2 regions of the Oceanobacillus sp. FSL K6-0118 genome follow, and region 1 is predicted to be linked to the other one. Evidence: riboswitches for the same ligand, from Rfam matches in the RefSeq annotation. Region 1 holds a riboswitch; the other holds the start of a gene.

Evidence for each region. Region 1 has a riboswitch for S-adenosylmethionine ahead of MHI02_RS16175 (ACT domain-containing protein). Riboswitches for the same ligand answer to the same signal wherever they lie in the genome.
Region 2: linked by a shared signal. The riboswitch ahead of MHI02_RS10555 (YezD family protein) and the one ahead of MHI02_RS16175 (ACT domain-containing protein) in region 1 are both predicted to bind S-adenosylmethionine.

What each region holds. Positions count from the first base shown of each region.
Region 1 covers NZ_JBBOVR010000001.1:3,186,290-3,196,058, reverse strand. The annotation lists gene MHI02_RS16190 (cysteine hydrolase family protein) at 1-267, shown strand, start outside; partial or broken gene MHI02_RS16185 (Uma2 family endonuclease) at 658-954, shown strand; gene MHI02_RS16180 (hypothetical protein) at 1,054-1,215, shown strand; gene MHI02_RS16175 (ACT domain-containing protein) at 1,384-1,932, opposite strand; SAM riboswitch class I at 2,027-2,133, opposite strand; gene MHI02_RS16170 (transposase) at 2,364-3,626, opposite strand; gene MHI02_RS16165 (DUF4181 domain-containing protein) at 3,974-4,411, shown strand; gene MHI02_RS16160 (hypothetical protein) at 4,966-5,148, shown strand; gene MHI02_RS16155 (LysE family translocator) at 5,772-6,404, shown strand; gene blaI (penicillinase repressor BlaI) at 6,496-6,879, opposite strand; gene MHI02_RS16145 (BlaR1 family beta-lactam sensor/signal transducer) at 6,920-8,710, opposite strand; gene bla (class A beta-lactamase) at 9,081-9,769, shown strand, end outside.
Region 2 covers NZ_JBBOVR010000001.1:2,057,516-2,067,284, reverse strand. The annotation lists gene MHI02_RS10605 (hypothetical protein) at 206-526, shown strand; gene MHI02_RS10600 (hypothetical protein) at 691-960, shown strand; gene MHI02_RS10595 (FAD-binding protein) at 1,156-1,386, opposite strand; gene MHI02_RS10590 (RluA family pseudouridine synthase) at 1,734-2,432, shown strand; gene arsC (arsenate reductase (thioredoxin)) at 2,660-3,079, opposite strand; gene MHI02_RS10580 (arsenic transporter) at 3,119-4,417, opposite strand; gene MHI02_RS10575 (ArsR/SmtB family transcription factor) at 4,434-4,778, opposite strand; gene MHI02_RS10570 (ABC transporter permease) at 5,005-6,222, opposite strand; gene MHI02_RS10565 (ABC transporter ATP-binding protein) at 6,215-6,901, opposite strand; gene MHI02_RS10560 (efflux RND transporter periplasmic adaptor subunit) at 6,876-8,144, opposite strand; gene MHI02_RS10555 (YezD family protein) at 8,461-8,607, opposite strand; SAM riboswitch class I at 8,955-9,057, opposite strand; gene ptsG (glucose-specific PTS transporter subunit IIBC) at 9,306-9,769, opposite strand, start outside.

The DNA of each region.
Region 1 (9,769 bases):
TGCAGTGTGCTATCAACGGTAATGGATGCGTATTATCGTGATTATCAGGTAAATTTAGTGAAGGATATTTGTGGATCAACATCAGAAGGAGCTCACATGGCTTCCATTTTAATGATGGCCAATAGGGTATACAACCTACAAATCTATGATACAGACCAAATTAGGAAAATGCTGAATGATGAGGATTATGAAGTTTGGGAAACGGATGAACCAGATGAATTAAAATTCAATCCAGAAAATTTAAGAAAGACATTTTCAAAGCTGTAAAATAACAAGGGAAAGCAGTATGTAACAGGTTCAGTTATTATTAAAGTGATCTAAAGGAAGATGTTCAATGTTTTCGGTTATGATAATATGTTGATAGTATAAGCTGAAATGAAGGATTTAATGGTCATTCCGAATGAAAAAGAGAAATATTCATATGCCGATTATCTAACATAGGATGAAGGTAAAAGGTTTGGGTTAATTGATGGGGAACTTTTTATATGTTCCTGTCCCTTCACGTAGGCATCAACAAGTTCTCAGGGAATTATCTACGGCTTTTTCAGTCTTTCTCCAAGAAAAGGAATGCGAAGTATTTTTTGCGCCTTTCGATGTACGATTATTAGTGGATAACAAAGAGGACGATGATATAAATAATGTAGTCAACCCGATTTATATGTTGTAAGTGATCAAGAAAAGCTTGACGACAGGGGTTGTAATGGAGCCTCAGATATGATCATCGAAATACTTTTACCTTCATCTGTTAAGTTAGACCGTTGGAAGAAATATCAGCTTTACGAAAAAGCAGGAGTAAAAGAGTGTTGGATTGTTGATCCGGTTAACAAATCTGTAGAAATACATCTTTTAATTGGTAAACAATACAAATTTCAAGGAGTCTTAACAAAAGGTGATAATATTTCCGTTAATGTTTTAACAGGTTTGAAATTAGACCTAAATCAAATATTTGTATAGTCCTTGGACCGTTTCATAATTTCTGTCACGCGTACAAAGGTGGCAATAAGAGGAGATGCCCCCTGCATAGATGAATGGGATTAATGAGGAGGACAGATGATGGATAACCAATATTTTGTAGGATGGGGTACACTTGCTTTGATAAACGCTGCACTTGCACAAGGGAAGAATAGAACGGGATTAAACTGGTTTTTGCTCTCTCTTGTATTAGGTCCATTGGCAACACTAATTTTGTTATTTGTTGAAAAGAGAGAACAGTAGTACTAAAATGATAATCTCCAATACCTGTAAGAACAGATGAATATTCAAACCTTTTACAGGTTAAAGAATGTTTCAAATAAGAGTCAACAGTATAACAAAAAGGAAAAGGACCATCTAATAGTCAAAACACTGATTAATTAGATGTCCTATATTATCTAACACATATGATCAAACCGAAACACCAGCAAAAAATTCACGATGAAGAGCCGCAACAGCTTTTGGTTCATCATGAGCCTTTACACCTAATACTAAACTTATCTTGGATGAGCCATGACTCATATGTATCATTTCAATATTAATTTCTTTTTTTGCAAGAACATTCGCTGCTCTGGTAATATTGTCTACATTATGATTCATCTCTCCTCCAATTAGCATAATTAGCGCAAGATTACGTTGAATAGTCACTTTATCTGCTGAAAGCTCCGAACTAATCCTCTGAATCAGTTCACATTCTATCTCCTGATGTAATTGATTTTCATGTAAAATAAGGTTAATAGTATCGACACTAGACGGTATATTTCTGTAATAAAGTTGAAAATCCTCAAGCATCTGAAACAACTTTCTTTCAAACCCAACTTCTTTATTCATTCTATACTTGCTGACATAAATACTGCAAAAATTATTGTCACTAGAAATTTCAGCTATGGATGCGTTTTTATTTCCATCTACTAACGCTTTTGCAACTAATGAACTTTCACTATGTTTTTCATTCGCCATCGTATCAGCCCCTTATAGTCATTCACTTTTATACCAAAACACAAAAAGACCTCTTCTACATAAATAAGAAGAGGTCTTAAATCTTTCTGTCCTCCTCTTATCTTCCAGAAATTAATCTGCAGAAATTAGCACCTTTTCAAGAAAAAACTTGAAGGTTGCCGGGCTTCACAGGGTCTGTCCCTCCGCCACTCTTGATAAGAGTTATTAAATATTGGTTATTTAGCTATTTTGGAAAATATATCATAAATGTATTCCCCTGTCAATCCTAATTATCTTTAAGTTTACCTTTTTTTCCCCTATAAGAACATGTTTTCGTCATATTGAGATTCTTTAGGGAAAACTTTTTGCAGTTTCAATGAAGAAGCAAGTTTTTTCCAATACAAATAAACATACTACGCAGTATGTCTATTCTGACTATTCAATTAATTGGTCTAAAGTTGAAATGTTAGTTGTCGTGAATCTTTTGGCTTTTCTATGTATTTAAAATGTCGAATCCCATAAGCATCTTTTTTCAGTATGGCTTCCATTCCCGCCGAAAAACGATATAGAAACATCTTAATTTGATCCTTTGCCTTTATGCCCTTTGCCCGTTCAATCACACTATGAAAAAATCCATTTTGCTTTTCTATTTTCAGTGTCATAAACGTAACCATGATGGACAAGAGTAAAAACATTCTCTTCAGTCTGGGCAAGGTACGAACTCGAATATTCTCTAATTCAAATTCTTGCTTTTGCACGCGAAACATTTCTTCGATACGCCATCTAGTAATATAGGCTTTTAAAACAGAAATTACCTCTGCTTTTTTCTGGATTCGCTTATTTGTAAGCAGCACCATCGGCTCTTTGCCATATCCATACACAACAATCATCGTGAACTTTTTTCCCTTAAGCGAGGGGATTTCTACAGTAAGATGAGAGACTTTCAAATCATAGACGGTTCCCTTTATTTCAGAACGAAAATTGATTTTCCCTTTTCTTCTGATTGCCAAATCATGTACGGAGAACTTTTTATTCTGATACAATAAATTTCGATTTTTCTTCAACCGAATGATAAAGTTATTCTCCTGCTTGAGGATTTTTTTCATGACTTCTATATTGTCATACCCACGGTCCATGACGAAGGTTGCTTTCTTCTCGCCTAAAAGCTGATCTACGTAATCCAAGCCCTTGTATGTTTCATCATTCTCGCTGATAAATCCCTTTTCAGCAGATGAGTATAAATGAGAATAAACTGAAATCGGATGCTTTGTCCTCGGAGCCACGGCAATCATATTGGTTGTCCAGTATCCATTGCCAATTTTCCCTGTCGAACCATCTCTCACTTGCCCAAGAGCTTCCATTTTACAGGCGGTGGGTTTCACAATCTCAGAGTTATCTACCAGAATCAGATTATCTTCTTCTTGCAGGAAAGGTTTTATTAGTTCTTCATAGTTCTCCAACAGCTCGGTTGTTTCATGAAACTCATCCATACGATTGGAAAGTCGCTTGACGGTTTGTATCGTATCGATGGGCTCTTCTAGAGTGCGTGCAATGTTGGAAAGCAAAACAGATTTGCTTTTTGCCATGCCAAATAAAATATCTAGGATAAAGTTTTTATTGGGTTTTTGCATTCCTTCTGTCAATTTTGAAGAAAAATCATAAATGGAACGTTTAGTAGTGTAAATTGCCTGGCTAAATGTGTTATAATTGGTCATAGAAAAAGACTCCTTTTTATGCTGTATATTTTGTTTTGTCCAAATAAAATTTTAGCATATTTAGGTAGGCTTTTTCTTTTTAATTTCCAATAAATTACGTACATTTTGATTAAAAAAGACTAAAATAGGCATCGAAAAGTCCATTTATTAGGTTGAACTTTTCAATGCCTGTTTTTTGTTGGAAGTCAATCTTTATTTTTAGGTAAACTTAAATAATTATCTGATATGAATAAAGCAACTACAATAGGTGAGGTAAGTTAACTTTTTGAATAATTTAGGAAGTTCTATGTAATGATGGCAATTTTTATGTAAAATAAAAATATGTTATTAAGCAAACGTATGGGAGGATGGATGAATTTATGTATGGTGAAGAGCCTAACTTTTTGTTGAGATTTATATTGTTGTTAGCCATTGTAGGGTTTATATTGTTTTTGTTTCATACCATAATGAGAAATTGGCTAAAAGTTGAGAAAAGGAGAGGGAATTTATTTTCAAATAACTATTTCAATGAGAAGCATAAAAAAATAGATTGGACAATTAGAATTATTACAATAGTAATTATCTTATTTACCTATGTGATAACCATCATGAGAGAACCTATGGATAGAACTTATCCGTGGTTTATTATATTTATTCTGATTGGTATTTCAGAAATCGTTAGAGCAATTATGGAGCGAAAGTATGCGGAAAATCCGAATGAATATAAATTAACAATTAGTCAAGTAATATTTACTCTTATATTATTTTTAATTTTGTTCAAGACTGATTTTTTTGGGTTAATATAATACAGTTGGATAATCAAAAAAATTATATTAATTTAGTGAAGAGCCTTGTAGGGTTCTTTTTTCTTCAATTGACTCCATGAAAAAGTTGGCAGTTCCGTTTGTTTTAATAACAGCATTCGCATGGGTTGGGGCTATAATAAGTTCCGGCATCTTAGAATCATTACTTATTATAGTTGCCATTATTCTCAGTATATTTGCTCTCCCAACAGCTTGGACTATAATCACAATTTACAGGAACAAATGGAAGGTAGAAGGAAGAAAAGGATTAGTCCATTTAGTAAAAGCCATACCATCCCTTGTCCTATTACTATTGGCTATTCTTTTGTTATTTGTCGGTGATAGAGATCCAGATTCTGCAATTAACTCTTATCATATATAACAGCTGGAGTGATCGTACTTCCAATCCCTATTTGGATCATTATGTCCCTTTATCATAAGGTCCGAGGTAAGCAGGATAGTGTTAAATAACAATAAAGTTGTTTCCAAACTCCAGTCTCGGTATCAACAATCTAATATTTTGTTAAAGATAATTAAATAATCTAAGGAGGGTTCTTATGGTTAATAAATTAATATCATATTTTTATATTATTGTGGGTGTTCTGGTAGGGATTATAATTGTGAGTGCAATTCGACATGGGGAAATGAATTGGATGTATATTGGTAGGACAATTGCTATATCAGCTTTAGTATTCTTTTCTTTATTGTTTATCCGTATAGGAATTAAAAAAAGTAGGTAGTGAATAATTGGGCGATCCTTTTACATTGACTAGGAATTCAAAATGTAAATAATAAATTAGGATTCATTTTATCTTCCAAATACATCAGTGAATTAGTTATATTTATCCTACTCCCACCTTTATACGCTGCGTATTTATAAGGGGATTCTTTTCTTAAAGGACGCGCTAAACAAATCTCTATAATCTTTGTTCTTTAATAGACTTCTAAAGATATTCATATAATCTACCAATCTGCCTCTGATAAACTTTTCAGACTGAATTTCTTGTATTTTTATTGCATAAGATATAAAAATATTGCATGTATTTATAAACTCTTTCTCCTGAAGATTTAGATGTTAGTCCGTATGAAACGATTGCTACTATGGATCCACGTAGCAAATCAAATATAACATACATTAACTTGTAAATGAAACTCCATTTTGATTAATCTTTTTTCAAAATGGAGTTTTTGAAATTGGAGGCTAAATAAGGATAAAGGTAACTCTTCAGTTAATATTTATTCTGAAGCTACCAATTTGATTGAAAAAAGTCAAATAATAATTATAAAAGCAATTGCATAAATATACATGATTTTAAATTTTTATGATATGATAGTATTTACTTTTTATAGGGGTGTGAGGTTAATGGCATTATTCTTTACATATGTTATTGCGGGACTTGCTGTTGCAATGCCAGTAGGGGCAATTACGGTAGAAATGACGAAACAAGGTCTTAAAAACGGATTTATGCACGGTTGGGTTGTGGGGTTAGGTGGAATGACCATTGATTTTGTTTTAATTTTATGCCTTTATTTGGGGCTAGCCTCAATTTTGCAACTTCCTTTTATTCAAATTCCTATGTGGTTCATTGGTGCAATATTTTTGTTACTAATCGGATATGATTCCATTAAGAATGCGGACAAGGATATAACATTATCAGGAGAAAAACCGAAAAAATCATTATGGTCTACTTATCGTAATGGATTTCTTGTTGCCGTATCGCCAGGGAATATTGTTTTCTGGTTAAGTGTATTTGGGGCAGTACTAACCAACTCGTATAATGCGGCTGAGCCAGCCAACTTTTTAATTATCGCTTCAGGTGTTTTAACAGGAATTTTATTGCACGATATAGGGTTATTAACCATCGTGGCGACAACTAGAAAAGTAATGAGCCATTCCATGATTAAAGGGTTTTCTATCGTTGCAGGATTAGTATTAATTGGTTTTTCATGTTATTTTGTTTATCAATTTATTATGGCGATAACACATGTTATATAGAGATTCAGCGAAGGGAGCGATTACGGTACTAACCATAATCGCTCTTTTATCAGTATCTTATTTTTAAAAAAATATTACCTTGTCTTGCCCTTCATTTTTCTTTAGGTTTTTTGTCCAAAATGGAACGTAATTCTTTAATATCATCTTCTGATAAAGACTCTTCCTGAATGAACTGAACTAACATCGACTTTAAGGTTCCACCATAAATTCGATCAATGAAGGAGCGAGCCTTGGCGCGCTGACACTCTTCTTGTGAATAAAGTGGATAAAACGTATAGACTCTTTGATCTTTGTTGACACCAACTGCTTTTTTTTGAGTAAGACGATCTAAAAGAGTACGTATGGTTTTCGGCTTCCAATCTGTTTTTTCCTGTATGGAAGATATAACCTCACTAGCCGTTCTAGGAGACTTTTCCCATAGGACATGCATAATTTCCCATTCTGATTCTGAAATATTGGGGATTTTCTTAGTCAACCTGATTCCCCTCCTTCTTTTACATACATGTGAAATTCAATTATTCTCCAATTTCCTTAATGATTCCCTTATCTTTTAAAATAGATAATGTTATGTTTGCGGCCTTGCTTCCATAACTATTATCTTCATTTTGGATGTTGGTTGCAAAGAAAAATGTATTATTCTTCGTTTCTACATATCCAATAAACCAGCCATTTACATTTTTGCCATTAACATTACCAGTGCCGGTTTTTCCAGATAACCTTGCATCATCATATACCTCTAATAAAAGGGAGTCTTTTACAGTCTGGATATTGTTATCTTCAAAGCCAAACTGATTTGTATAAAACGCTGATAGTAATTGTACCTGTTCGATTGGAGATATCTTTAAAGAAGATTCTAGCCAATAGTCTGTTCTACCAGAAAGATCTTCATTTCCATATCTAATTTGTCTTAAATAAGTTTGGACGGTATCTTTTGGTATTCTTTGGTCCAATTCCTGAAAATACCAAGTTACCGAATTTTTCATAGCGGTTGATAAGTTTTGGTTTTTATTCCAAGGTTCATAAGGATAATGTTTTCCATTCCAATTGATTATAGAATGATCACCTGCTATTACTCCTGACTCTAATCCAAATAATGCAGTATAAATTTTGTAAGTAGAATTTGGAGAAACTCTTTTCATACTGTTATTTTTATTGTAAATGGTATAGTGATCAGCCTTCATATCGTATAATACAAAGCTTCCATCATAGTTAGAAAAGTATTCGTTGAAATCTTTATAAGTGGTATTTTCTTCACTGTTAAAATGATAAAAGCTTTTGTCATTGGACATGGCAGAAACAAATGGGACTTGACCAGCTACGAATACACCTATAAGGGCAAATATTGAAATACTTTTGAACTTTAAGCCCTTTGATTCCATCGTGAAAGATGCAATTTTTTCAATTCGTTTTTTGAGTTGCTCCTTGGGTCCATTAAACTGATTGGTCCAAGTAATATTCCTCGATCGTGAGGATAATTCCACAAAATTTATAATTGTATTCCCATAATCTACGTAACAATGCTCATCCAATGATTTTAAAACAGCTGCATCACAGGCAATTTCGCGATCTACCCTCATTTCCTTAAAAGCAATCCATACAAGTGGATTAAACCAGTAAATAATTTGATAAATGATGAGGATGAAGTTTGTTGCGATATCTTTATATTTGTAGTGATGTAGTTCATGCATAAAAATATATTGGATTTTTTCAAGTGGCATCCATTCGTCAAGCTGCATCGGCAACACCACATATGTCTTAAATATACCGAATGTCATTGGAGATTTGACAAGTGGTGATTCTCCAATGAATATCGGTTTGGAGATATGCAAACGATTCTTACACTGCTCAAATAAATGTAATACCTCTTGATTCTTTAGAACCGATGTTGTACTTTTTATTTTCTTTAACTTAACCCAGGCAAGTAGGGATAGAATAATCATGACTATCATGCCTATGATCCAAATACTTCCTAAAGTTATATTTAGAAAATCCAGGTCGAGTCGATGGACTGAGACTGTGAAGTCCTCCATCCAGTTTCCATTACTAAATCTTAAGCTTTTGTCGTTGTTGATAGATGAATCGATCATTCCGTTGTTTTGATTTACATCGAATGATAGAAAAAGATTTTCAAAATGAAATAGTTGTTTTGGTAAAAATGGTAGAGTTAACGCGATTAGCAATAAAAACCATAGATTGTACTGCCATTTCTCGGAAATGTGTTTTGAAAATAACCTTTTAATCAACATAATAACAGCTATAGTAATGGAGGACACGATAAAACATGTGAATATGTATACGAGGAACATTCTAATTACCTCCATTTTTTGGCAAATAGGAAAATATAAAGTTTTTTCCCATCAGTAGGTATTTGCATTTTAACAATTCATTAGAAGATTATCAATTAGTTATTGATTACCTAATATAGGAAAATGGAATAGAATACGAGATTAAAAGTCTTTAAAGAAAGTTTATGAAACAACTTGACACATATCGATTACAATTGTAGTATATGACTACAGGTGTAATCTGGAAAGGAGGAACAGGAGTTAATTTAGAAGAGTTGTAAGGAAGAAGATAGAACTAAGGTTAACAATAAAATCTTATTTAAAGTTTTAAGTCAAATTTGATTATTATTAAATCAAGATAGTGAATCTAAAATAGAAAGAGGTTATAGATATGGGAAAACGATTTGAATATAAATTCAGCATACATAAATTTACATTATGTATATTATTGCTTATGCTGATCACACTTGCGGCTTGCGCGGATAAGGAAAATTCAAAGGATGCCTCATCTAAGGAGGAGAAAGAAGAAAATCAAACAGCAAAAATAGATAATCAGTTTTCTCAACTCGAGGAAGAGTTTGATGCTGAACTTGGTGTCTATGCGGTTGATACAGAAACAAATCAAGCCATTGAATATCAATCGGAGGAACGTTTCGCCTTTGCATCCACGTACAAGGCGTTGGCTGCTGCTATTGTTCTGCAGCAGAATTCTATGGAAGAGCTTAATCAAGTTATCACTTATACTAAAGAGGATTTGGTTCCCTATTCTCCGGTGACTGAGAAACATGTAGATAGCGGTATGACCCTTTTAAACCTTGCTGAGGCAGCAGTTCGAACCAGTGATAATACAGCTGGAAACCTCTTATTTAATGCAATAGGTGGCCCTAAAGAATTTGAACAAACCCTAAGAGAGATAGGAGATAACGATACTCAGGCAGAACGATATGAACCAGACTTAAATCAATTCAGTCCGGAAGATCCTCGCGACACCAGTACTCCAAAAGCTCTTGCTACTAGTCTTCAAGCATTTGCATTAGGTGACTTGCTTCCGAATGAAAAGCGTGAACAGTTCACGGATTG
Region 2 (9,769 bases), 1.1 Mb from region 1:
ATTTGATTTTATATTTTTAGCTTTTGTGTAGTTATATGTTTTTATTCTAATGAGATTACTTTAAGGTTAAAGGTTAGGTTTGAATATTTTTTTACCTTATACAAAAACTATAAAAACAAACATAATCAACAAATACATACATAATTCTTTCACTACTTCACAGGATGTCCAAGTTCATTTATAATGTTTAGTAGGAGGTGAAAAAGTGGAACAAGAAACTATGTTAAAGGAAATTCTACACGCATTAAAAATTCATTCCGAAGAAATTGAGAAGAAATTTGATGTATTGAATTCTAAGATGAACAATTTTGAAACTAGAATGGATAACTTTGAATCTAGAATGGATAACTTCGAATCCAGGATAGATAATTTGGAATCTACGATGAATAACCGCTTTGACCGGCTGGAAAAAAAGGTCGATGGAATTCGAGTGGAATTGACAGAAACACAAGAAACCACGGATTATTTGTTGAGTAAAAATGCTCAACATGAGAGAAAACTTCGCGAACTTTCCAGACAACCATGATAACCACCTCATGTTGCATTACTTCGTTCAACAGATCTTCACATAAGGTTTCTCTATGGTAATATGCTGATAATGTTAGTTAAAGGTTTAAAATCATCCCATTCTATTAATGAGAAAATCTAATGAATCCCCCTTATCTATAATGTTTAACAGGAGGTATAAAAATGGAACAAGAAACCGTACTAAAGGAAATTCTACATGCATTAAAAGTTCATTCCAAACAAATTGAGAAAAGATTTGATGAAATGAATTCTAAAATAGAGAACTCTATATTTGACCTGGAATCCAAAATGAATAACCGCTTTGATCGGCTTGAAAAAAAGGTCGATGGAATTCGAGTAGAATTGACAGAAACACAAGAAACCACGGATTATTTGTTGAGTAAAAATGCCCAACACGAGAGAAAACTTCGCGAACTTTCCAGACAACGATGATAACCCCTCATGTTGTACTACCTCATTCAACAGATCCTCGCTGAAAATGCAAGACAAGCATTTAAAAGCATTTCCCAAATTAACGGGAAATGCTTTAGATTTATCATTCAGTGATATTCAACATTAGACAATCGCTACTTTCTTTTGTATCAACTAAATAAAAGGTTGATTATGGGACTTCTATTTTTTCCATTTTTAATTACCAGCTACCTCCGTTGTCTCAAGAACATAATTTGCTGCAGATTGTCCTGATAATCTACCAAATACCGCACTTGACATTAATCCGGATCCACCTGGATAATTATGGTAGAATATGCCACCAATCATTTCTCCTGCCGCAAGCAGCCCGCGGATTGGAGAATCATTTTTGTCTAGAACTCTTCCTTTTTCATCCACACGAATACGAACATTCGCTATACACTTCACAGCAACCACCAAGGACGAAATAATTATCAGATTTCAAAAGAATTGCTCAATAAATTAATTTCCGATATTTTCATATAAACAATCAGAACCTTTGACAATAGATTCCTTTCATAATAGAGTTATATGCAATATGCTTATCATCGTTTAAGATGTTATGTAGTTAAAATAAAGAAGACTTCCATCAGAGGGGGGTCCTTCATCCACCACTAATGGTTAGTCGCACTTATCGGACCTTTACGGGCAGTTGATCTCCCACCTACCTTCTTTGTTTGAGATGGGAGTCTTACTGTCCGTTTAGGTGGAATAAATAGATTACGAGTCATCATGTTAAGGGAGTATTGGTATGTGTGAGAATTTCAGTTTTATATGAAGATAATCATCTATTACTTGTGGAGAAGCCAATAAACATACCTGTTCAGGGAGATCGTACTGGGGATATTGACTTTCTTTCTATGCTGAAGCAGGATTTAAAAATTCGATATCAAAAACCGGGAAACGTTTATCTTGGTCTTGTTCATCGTTTGGATCGTCCTGTTGGTGGTGTGATGGTTTTTGCGAAAACATCAAAAGCTGCTTCACGCATGTCGGATTTAATCCGGAGGCAAGCAATGGAAAGAACGTATTTGGCTGTTGTACGGGGCGTGCCACAAAAAGATCAGGCATTACTGGAACACCACCTTGTGAAGAACAACCGTGAAAACAAAGTGTATACGGTAGCAGCCAATCATAAAAACGCAAAGAAGGCGCAGCTCGACTATAAAACGATTGCCAAAATAAAAAAATTAAGTCTTCTATCCGTTCAACTTCACACTGGGCGACCACATCAAATACGTGTCCAGCTTTCTGCAAATGGAACGCCGATATACGGAGATCAAAAATATGGACAAAACGTAAATCGACCTGGACAGCAAATTGCACTCTGGGCACACTCATTACGGTTCGAACATCCAGTAAAGAAAGAAATGGTAGAAGTCCTTTCCCCTCCACCAACAGAAAAATATCCATGGGAGATTTGGAAGAATGTGTATAATAAAATAGAAGCATAAAGTTGCGAAAGGATATCAAGGGTACTGACTTTAGTTAAGGGCCATCGTAGACTAAAGGATGAAAAAGCATTTAAACAATCTATTCTTAATACAAAATCGCTTCCGCCTACATGCTAATAATGTCAATGTAATCATTATAAAAGCACTCAAAAAGATTGGTTTTACAATCTTTTTGAGTGCTTTTGATTATTTTTGTATACCTCTAGACTTACAGGCTTAATTATTGTTTATTCCCCAGTTTCCGCAAATCGTATCATTCGTTCACCTATCTCATCACGAACGCGCCGAAATACTGCCCATATTTCTTCTTCCGTACCTTCTGCTTTGGCAGGGTCATCAAAACCCCAATGTTCCCTTTTCACATGCGGAGGAGTCATCGGACAGCGGTCCTTTGCATCTCCACACAATGTAACTGCTAGCGTTGCATGATTTAAAAACTCCGTATCAATCATTTCTGAATGTTGGTTAGAAATATCAATTCCAACCTCATTCATTGCCTTTACCGCTTTGGGATTAAGTCCATGTGCTTCAATACCCGCACTTCTAACTTCCCATTCATCACCAAGATATTTTTTTGCCCATCCTTCTGCCATTTGGCTTCTGCATGAATTTCCTGTACATAAAAAGTAAATTGACCTTTTAAACATATCGGTTCTCCTTTTCATTACGACGTAGTATCATCTCTGTTAAGAAATTAGTAACGTTAAATATAGGCCGATTAGTGTGATAAATAATATTGGGATCGTCAAAATGATTCCTGTTTTAAAATAAGTACCCCATGAAATTTTAACCCCTTTTTGGGATAATACATGAAGCCAAACTAATGTAGCTAACGAACCTATTGGTGTAATTTTGGGACCTAAATCCGATCCAACCACGTTCGCATAAACCAAGGCATCTCTTAATACACCAGAAGTATTGGTTTCCGCTATGGCTAAAGCATCAATCATAACGGTTGGCATATTATTCATGATGGATGATAGGAAAGCAGCGATAAATCCCATAACAACCGTTGCTACAAATAAACCTTGATCCGCTACGATTTGAATGATACTTGCTAAAGCAGATGTAAGCCCGGCACTTCCTAATCCATAGACGACCACATACATTCCAATGGAAAAGAATACGATATCCCATGGTGCTCCTTTTATCACTGCTTTCGTATTTACAGCTTTACTATTTCTTGCCATAAGGATAAAGAATATAGCAATAACCCCAGCAACAATAGAAACAGGAAGCGTAATAAATTCACTTATAAAATAACCGACAAGTAGTAATCCTAGAACATACCATGATATCTGAAACATTTTATCATCTTTAATGGCAGTTTTCGGTTCACTTATTTTAGAAACATCATACGATTTTGGGATACTTTTTCTAAAATAAATGAACAATACGGTAATCGTTGCTACAAGTGAAAATAGGTTAGGAATAATCATTCTCGATGCATATTCTACAAAACCTATTCCAAAGAAATCTGCCGATACGATATTCACTAGATTACTAACGATGAACGGCAATGAAGTCGTATCCGCGATAAATCCACTGGCCATAATAAATGGAAAGATCATCTTTTCTTTAAAGTTTAAGTTTCTTACCATGGCGAGTACAATTGGTGTAAGAATTAATGCTGCACCATCATTTGCGAAAAAGGCTGCTACAATTGCACCTAAGATACTGATATAAACAAACATCTTTGTCCCATTTCCCTTAGCAATTCGCGCCATATGTAATGCTGCCCACTCAAATAATCCAATCTCATCTAGTATTAAAGAAATAAGAATAATAGCAACAAATGCTAAAGTGGCATTCCAAACGATTCCCGTTACTTCGATTACATCACCAAATCCTACTACTCCTACCAGTAAAGCAATCACAGCACCACCCATTGCCGACCAGCCGATATTTAAACCTTTTGGCTGCCATATTACTAGGACTATGGTTGCAACAAAGATTAATATTGCGAGTAAAAGCGTTACTGACAAAATAATACCTCCAATTCTAACAACAAGAAATGCGTGTTCCTTTTTCTTCCAGCTCTTTTAATTTATATTCTTGACTAGGAATTTGATCAAGAATTGGCTTAATAAATGGATAATACTTATTGCATTTATCTACCGAATAAAAGATCCATTGTCCTCTTCTATCTTCCTTAACCAATCCTAAGTCTTTCAATTTACGTAAATGTTGGCTAATGGAGGGTTGACTAGTTTGAAAGATCTCCACCAATTCACATACACAACAAGCTTCATCATCTATTAATTTCATCATGGTTAATCTTGTTTTATCACCAAGTAATTTCAGAATTATTGTGGCTTTCTCGATCTCCATACTTGTTTGTGGCATATTCAGTTCCCCTTCTAAGTTTATTACTTAATAAGTATATAACTATATACTTATATAAACAATAAGAAAACGTAAAATTCCCCTAAAAATCACCATCACCTGTGTTTTGCAGTTAAAATGAATAAAAAACAGCCTTGAACCCTCATAATTTCTGGTTCTATGGCTGTTATCTTTTTGTCAGAAAGTTGTAGTGTAAATCAACCTTTTTCACCTAACTTCGCTAATCCTATTCATAACGCAATGCTTCAACCGGCTGTAACTTCGAAGCTTTAATAGATGGTAGAATTCCAAAAATAATACCAATTAACATGGAGAAAATAAAGGAACCAATAATTGCTGGTACCGAAACAAAGTATGGCATATTCGCAAATATCGATATGGCTTTAGCAATTCCTAATCCAGAAAGAATACCAATGATACCACCAATACTTGTTAAAACAACGGATTCCGTTAGAAATTGAGCTAAAATAACATACCGTTTTGCGCCCAATGCCTTCTTGATCCCGATTTCCCTTGTTCGTTCTGTAACGGAAACAAGCATAATATTCATGACACCAATTCCACCTACCAGTAATGAAATACTTGCTATCCCACCAAGGATAAAGGCAAAAGCTTGATCATATTGTGATATTTCCTCCATCATTCTTTCAAAGTCAGCAACTTGATAAATCGCCGTTTCATATGGAGGTAAATCCATATTTAAGCGATCGGCTGCCATTGTTCCGACTTCTTGAATCGTTTCTGAAGAACTTGCCTGTACGGCAACCTGCATCGGCGCATCAAACCCATTTAACAATGGCCAGATTGTAGTTGGCAAATAAATGGTTGACTCGGGATAGTACCAATCGCTATCCTCTATTGCATCGGAAAATATTCCCACTACTTTAAATGGTATGCCACCAATGTCGATGGTTTGATGAAGAGCATCACCTTCAGGGAATAATTCACTCATTGCCACCTCATTGATTAGAGCAACTTGATTGTATGAAGCAAAATCTGATTCAGTAAATTCCCTTCCCTCAACCATAGTAGTTGGGAAAAGATCAAGATACCTTTCATCAATACCTAATAGTCTTGGGTGGGTAACATTTATTAAATGATAAGCCTCCTGCCATCCCTCATAATAGATAGACATGCCGTTAACGTTCGGATATGTAAGAATTTCTTCAATTGCTTCTTGTTTAATAGGAGGGGCACTCCGATTAGACATTTCTCCTCCCCACATACCTTCTTCACCATACATATCTTCTTCTTCAAAGACAACATTTATTGTATTATTTCCCATTCCAATTAGGTTACTTTTTAAGTCCTCACTTCTTCCTTGAATAATAGCAAAAATCGCTATAACTGCAGCAATTCCTATAATAACACCAAGCATGGTTAAAGACGAACGGAGTTTATGACCCCATATCGATTGAAAGGAGATACGAATGTTTTCAAGCATGAACGTCTTCGCTCCTCTCTTTAAATAACTCACCATCGCGAATATAAATAATTCGATCCGCCTTTTTAGCCACTTCCTCATCATGTGTGATCATAATGATGGTTACCCCTTCCCCATTTAATTTTTTAAAAAGGGAAAGTATTTGCTCTCCGGTTTTTGTATCGAGCGCTCCTGTTGGTTCGTCGGCTAATATAAATTTGGGTTTATTCACAATCGCCCGTGCAATGGCAGCACGCTGTCTCTGTCCACCTGATAATTGCGGAGGTCTGAATGAGGCTCTATCTTCCAATCCTACCTTTTTTAGAGCATCCATTGCTCTTTCTTTTCGCTCCTTTTTCTTCAACCCACTATAAATTAATGGTAGTTCCACATTTTGCAAAGCAGTTAAGCGTGGCAATAAATGGAATGATTGAAAAACAAAACCGATAAATTGATTACGAATTTCTGCTAACTTATTTGCATGTCCAGTTAACATATTCATCGATTCTAACTCATAATCTCCTGAACTTGGAAGGTCAAGACAACCTAAAATATTCATTAACGTTGATTTCCCTGAACCAGATGGTCCCATTATTGCAAGGAACTCTCCTTCCTCAACGTCTAAACTAATTCGCTTTAGAATCGGAATCTCTTCCTTACCCAAATTGTAAGATTTACTCAAATTCTTCAAACGTATCATTGTCAATGATCTCAACCTTCTTTCCTTCTTTTACGGAAGGATCCGGATATACAATATAATCTTCTAGTGTTAATCCTGATGGAACTTCAACAAAAAAACCATCATCCATTACATTCATTTCTACAACTTGCTTATACGTTTCGTTCGTCTCCGTATCGACAGCCCATACATACGGTTCTTCTTCGTCCTGCACAATATAATCAATCGGAATAACAATGGTATCACCTGCTGATTCACCTTCAGCTCCTACCGGTTCTAGATTAACGTGAAAACCAATTTCAAGACCTTCATGTTCTTCTAATAATACAGTAAATGGATATTTAGAGGTTTGGGGATTACCTTCCTCATAATATTCGTCCACATTTTCTTCGTCATTACCTACAGGAAGCTTCCCTATCTCTACAATTCTACCAATCCATTCACCATCAGTTCCATTTTTCGTTGTAATACGAACTTCATCGTCAACAGCAATTGTGTCGAGTAATAGTTCATTTACTTCACTTTTTATTAAGTAAGCTCCCGTCTTAACTATCGTGATTAGCGGACCAGGGCTTCCACCTTCTTGTCCATACGGAGCCCCTTCTATTAAATCCTGATTAATGGATTGGACAACCCCTGAACCTTTACTAACAACAATTGGGGAATCTACTTTCTTCTTCAATGCATCAAGCTCGTTTTGGATTTGCCCTGCTTGTAGGTTATTCACTCTTAAATCAAAATTTACTTGCTCTAGTTCGGATTCCAATGACGCTTTATCGTCTACCCCTTCTTCCCCAATTTCTTCCGAGGTTTTTACATTACTAGAAGCTCCTTTGATACTCTTTTCCAACTGTTCTTTTTGTTTTTTCAAGTGGTTAATTTCCACATATGCCATTTCTAACTCTACTTGTTTTTGATCCTTTTCCACCGTTAAATCATCTGTCAATTCATATTCAAATAGTTTAGTGCCCTCTTTTACTTCTTCTCCCTCTGAAACAAAAATTTCCTTAACCGTACCTTTCTCCGGATCAGGGAATACCTTTTCCATCTTTTCTGCCTCTACCTTACCGGAAAAAGCAGTATATAAAGACATATCTTCGTTCATCTCCATTAGAAGTTCTACTTTTTCCCCATACGGTTCGAACTCCTCATTACCAAAAGCAGCAATTGCTGAACGCTGTAACAAGAATAAACCAGTTCCCCCTGAAAGCAGAAGTATTACAACACCAATACTCACCCAAATCCAAATTTTTTTCTTCGACATATCTTTCTCCCTATCTTGTAATATTTTTGTAAAAAAATCGTAATACTGATAACAATATTATAGTATCTAACCAAAATTTGGCAATATACTTTTTGAACTTTACTAAAAATTTTACAAATATCTACATGGTATTCTAAGGTAGCGCGGAGCCACGGTGTCTCATATCTCCTAAAATAATTTTTAGAAATAGTAAAAAAAGAGGGATTTACACTACAACGAAAAAACACTTAGTAAACATAGATAAATTCAATGTTTACTAAGTGCCTATATATACTCTTCCCAGCTGCCCCATAGCCCCTTCACAACATCAAGTACCTTAAGAACGATTTTTCGTTAAGGAAAAGCGTTTTTTCTCGGTTGTGTCTATTTGAGTAATCTTTCCATCATGGACTGTAATAACTACTGATCCATATTCTAATTCTTTTAATGCAGTTAAAATATGATTGAGTTGTACATCATCAATCTTATCCAAACTGTTTTCCCCCTTTTTCAAGAAATGTCATGAGAAATAAAAAAGACTTCCATTAGTGGGGTTTTCCTTCATCCTCCACTGATAGTTAGTTGCACTTATCCGACCTTTACGTGCATGATCTCCCACCTACCTTCTTTGTTCCCTGGAAGTTTAAGGTGGGAGTCTTGCTGCTCGTTTAGGTGGGATAAATAGCATAATCATTAAACTTCTGTTTTCTTCTATTACTTGATTTCCTAAATGAAGAGCTTAAACATTGCATGCCTTTGGTAGCCCAATCAGCATGAAAAAACCCAATTCTAAAGAAGAAAAAGGGTGAAACAACAAGGTTCACTTTGCTCTTCTTATCTATCAAGTTAAATACTTGCTGGAATTGGCACAGTTCTTATTAAGTCTGTTGCCGAGGCTTCGTTGGGCCAGTCCCTCCACCTCTCTAGATAAGTTACTATTCCTAGCGGTTTAATTGTATTTATTAGTTTACATAGTATTTTTTGAAATGTCAATCACCTTTTAAACTAATTTTCTTATTTTATGGCTTCAGGTTAATTGGAGCCTGTAACAAAGTGGTAATTGTTAAATGAATATATTTTTTAAATCCCTTTTTCTTCCAATATAAGACAAGACGGTTTCTACAGAATACACTCTATAGAAACCGTCTTTGTTAATAGGAATGGGATCCTGTTCATCCCAATTTATTCTTCAATTTTTATAATGTTTTCTTCTTCTCGTTCGACATTTCTTTGTTTCTCAATAACCACTTTTTCCCCGGCTTTAAGGTTTGTAAATACGATTGGTGTAATTGTTGATTTCGCATGATCACCAATATATTGTAGATCCGCTTTTAATAGAGGTTGTCCAGCTTTTACCACATCTCCCTCTTTTATTAACATTTCAAAGCCTTCCCCATGAAGATTCACGGTATCAAGCCCGACATGAATGAGAATTTCTCGCCCACCCTCGGATTTAATCCCAAGTGCATGTTTGGTAGGGAATGCATTAAGAATGGTTCCATTAACAGGTGATACAATCAATCCTTCCTCTGGCTTCATTGCAAATCCATCACCCATCATTTTTCCAGCAAATACTTGGTCTGGAACCTCTGTGATCGGAACAATCTCTCCTTTAATCGGAGCAATAATATCTTCATCGATTATTT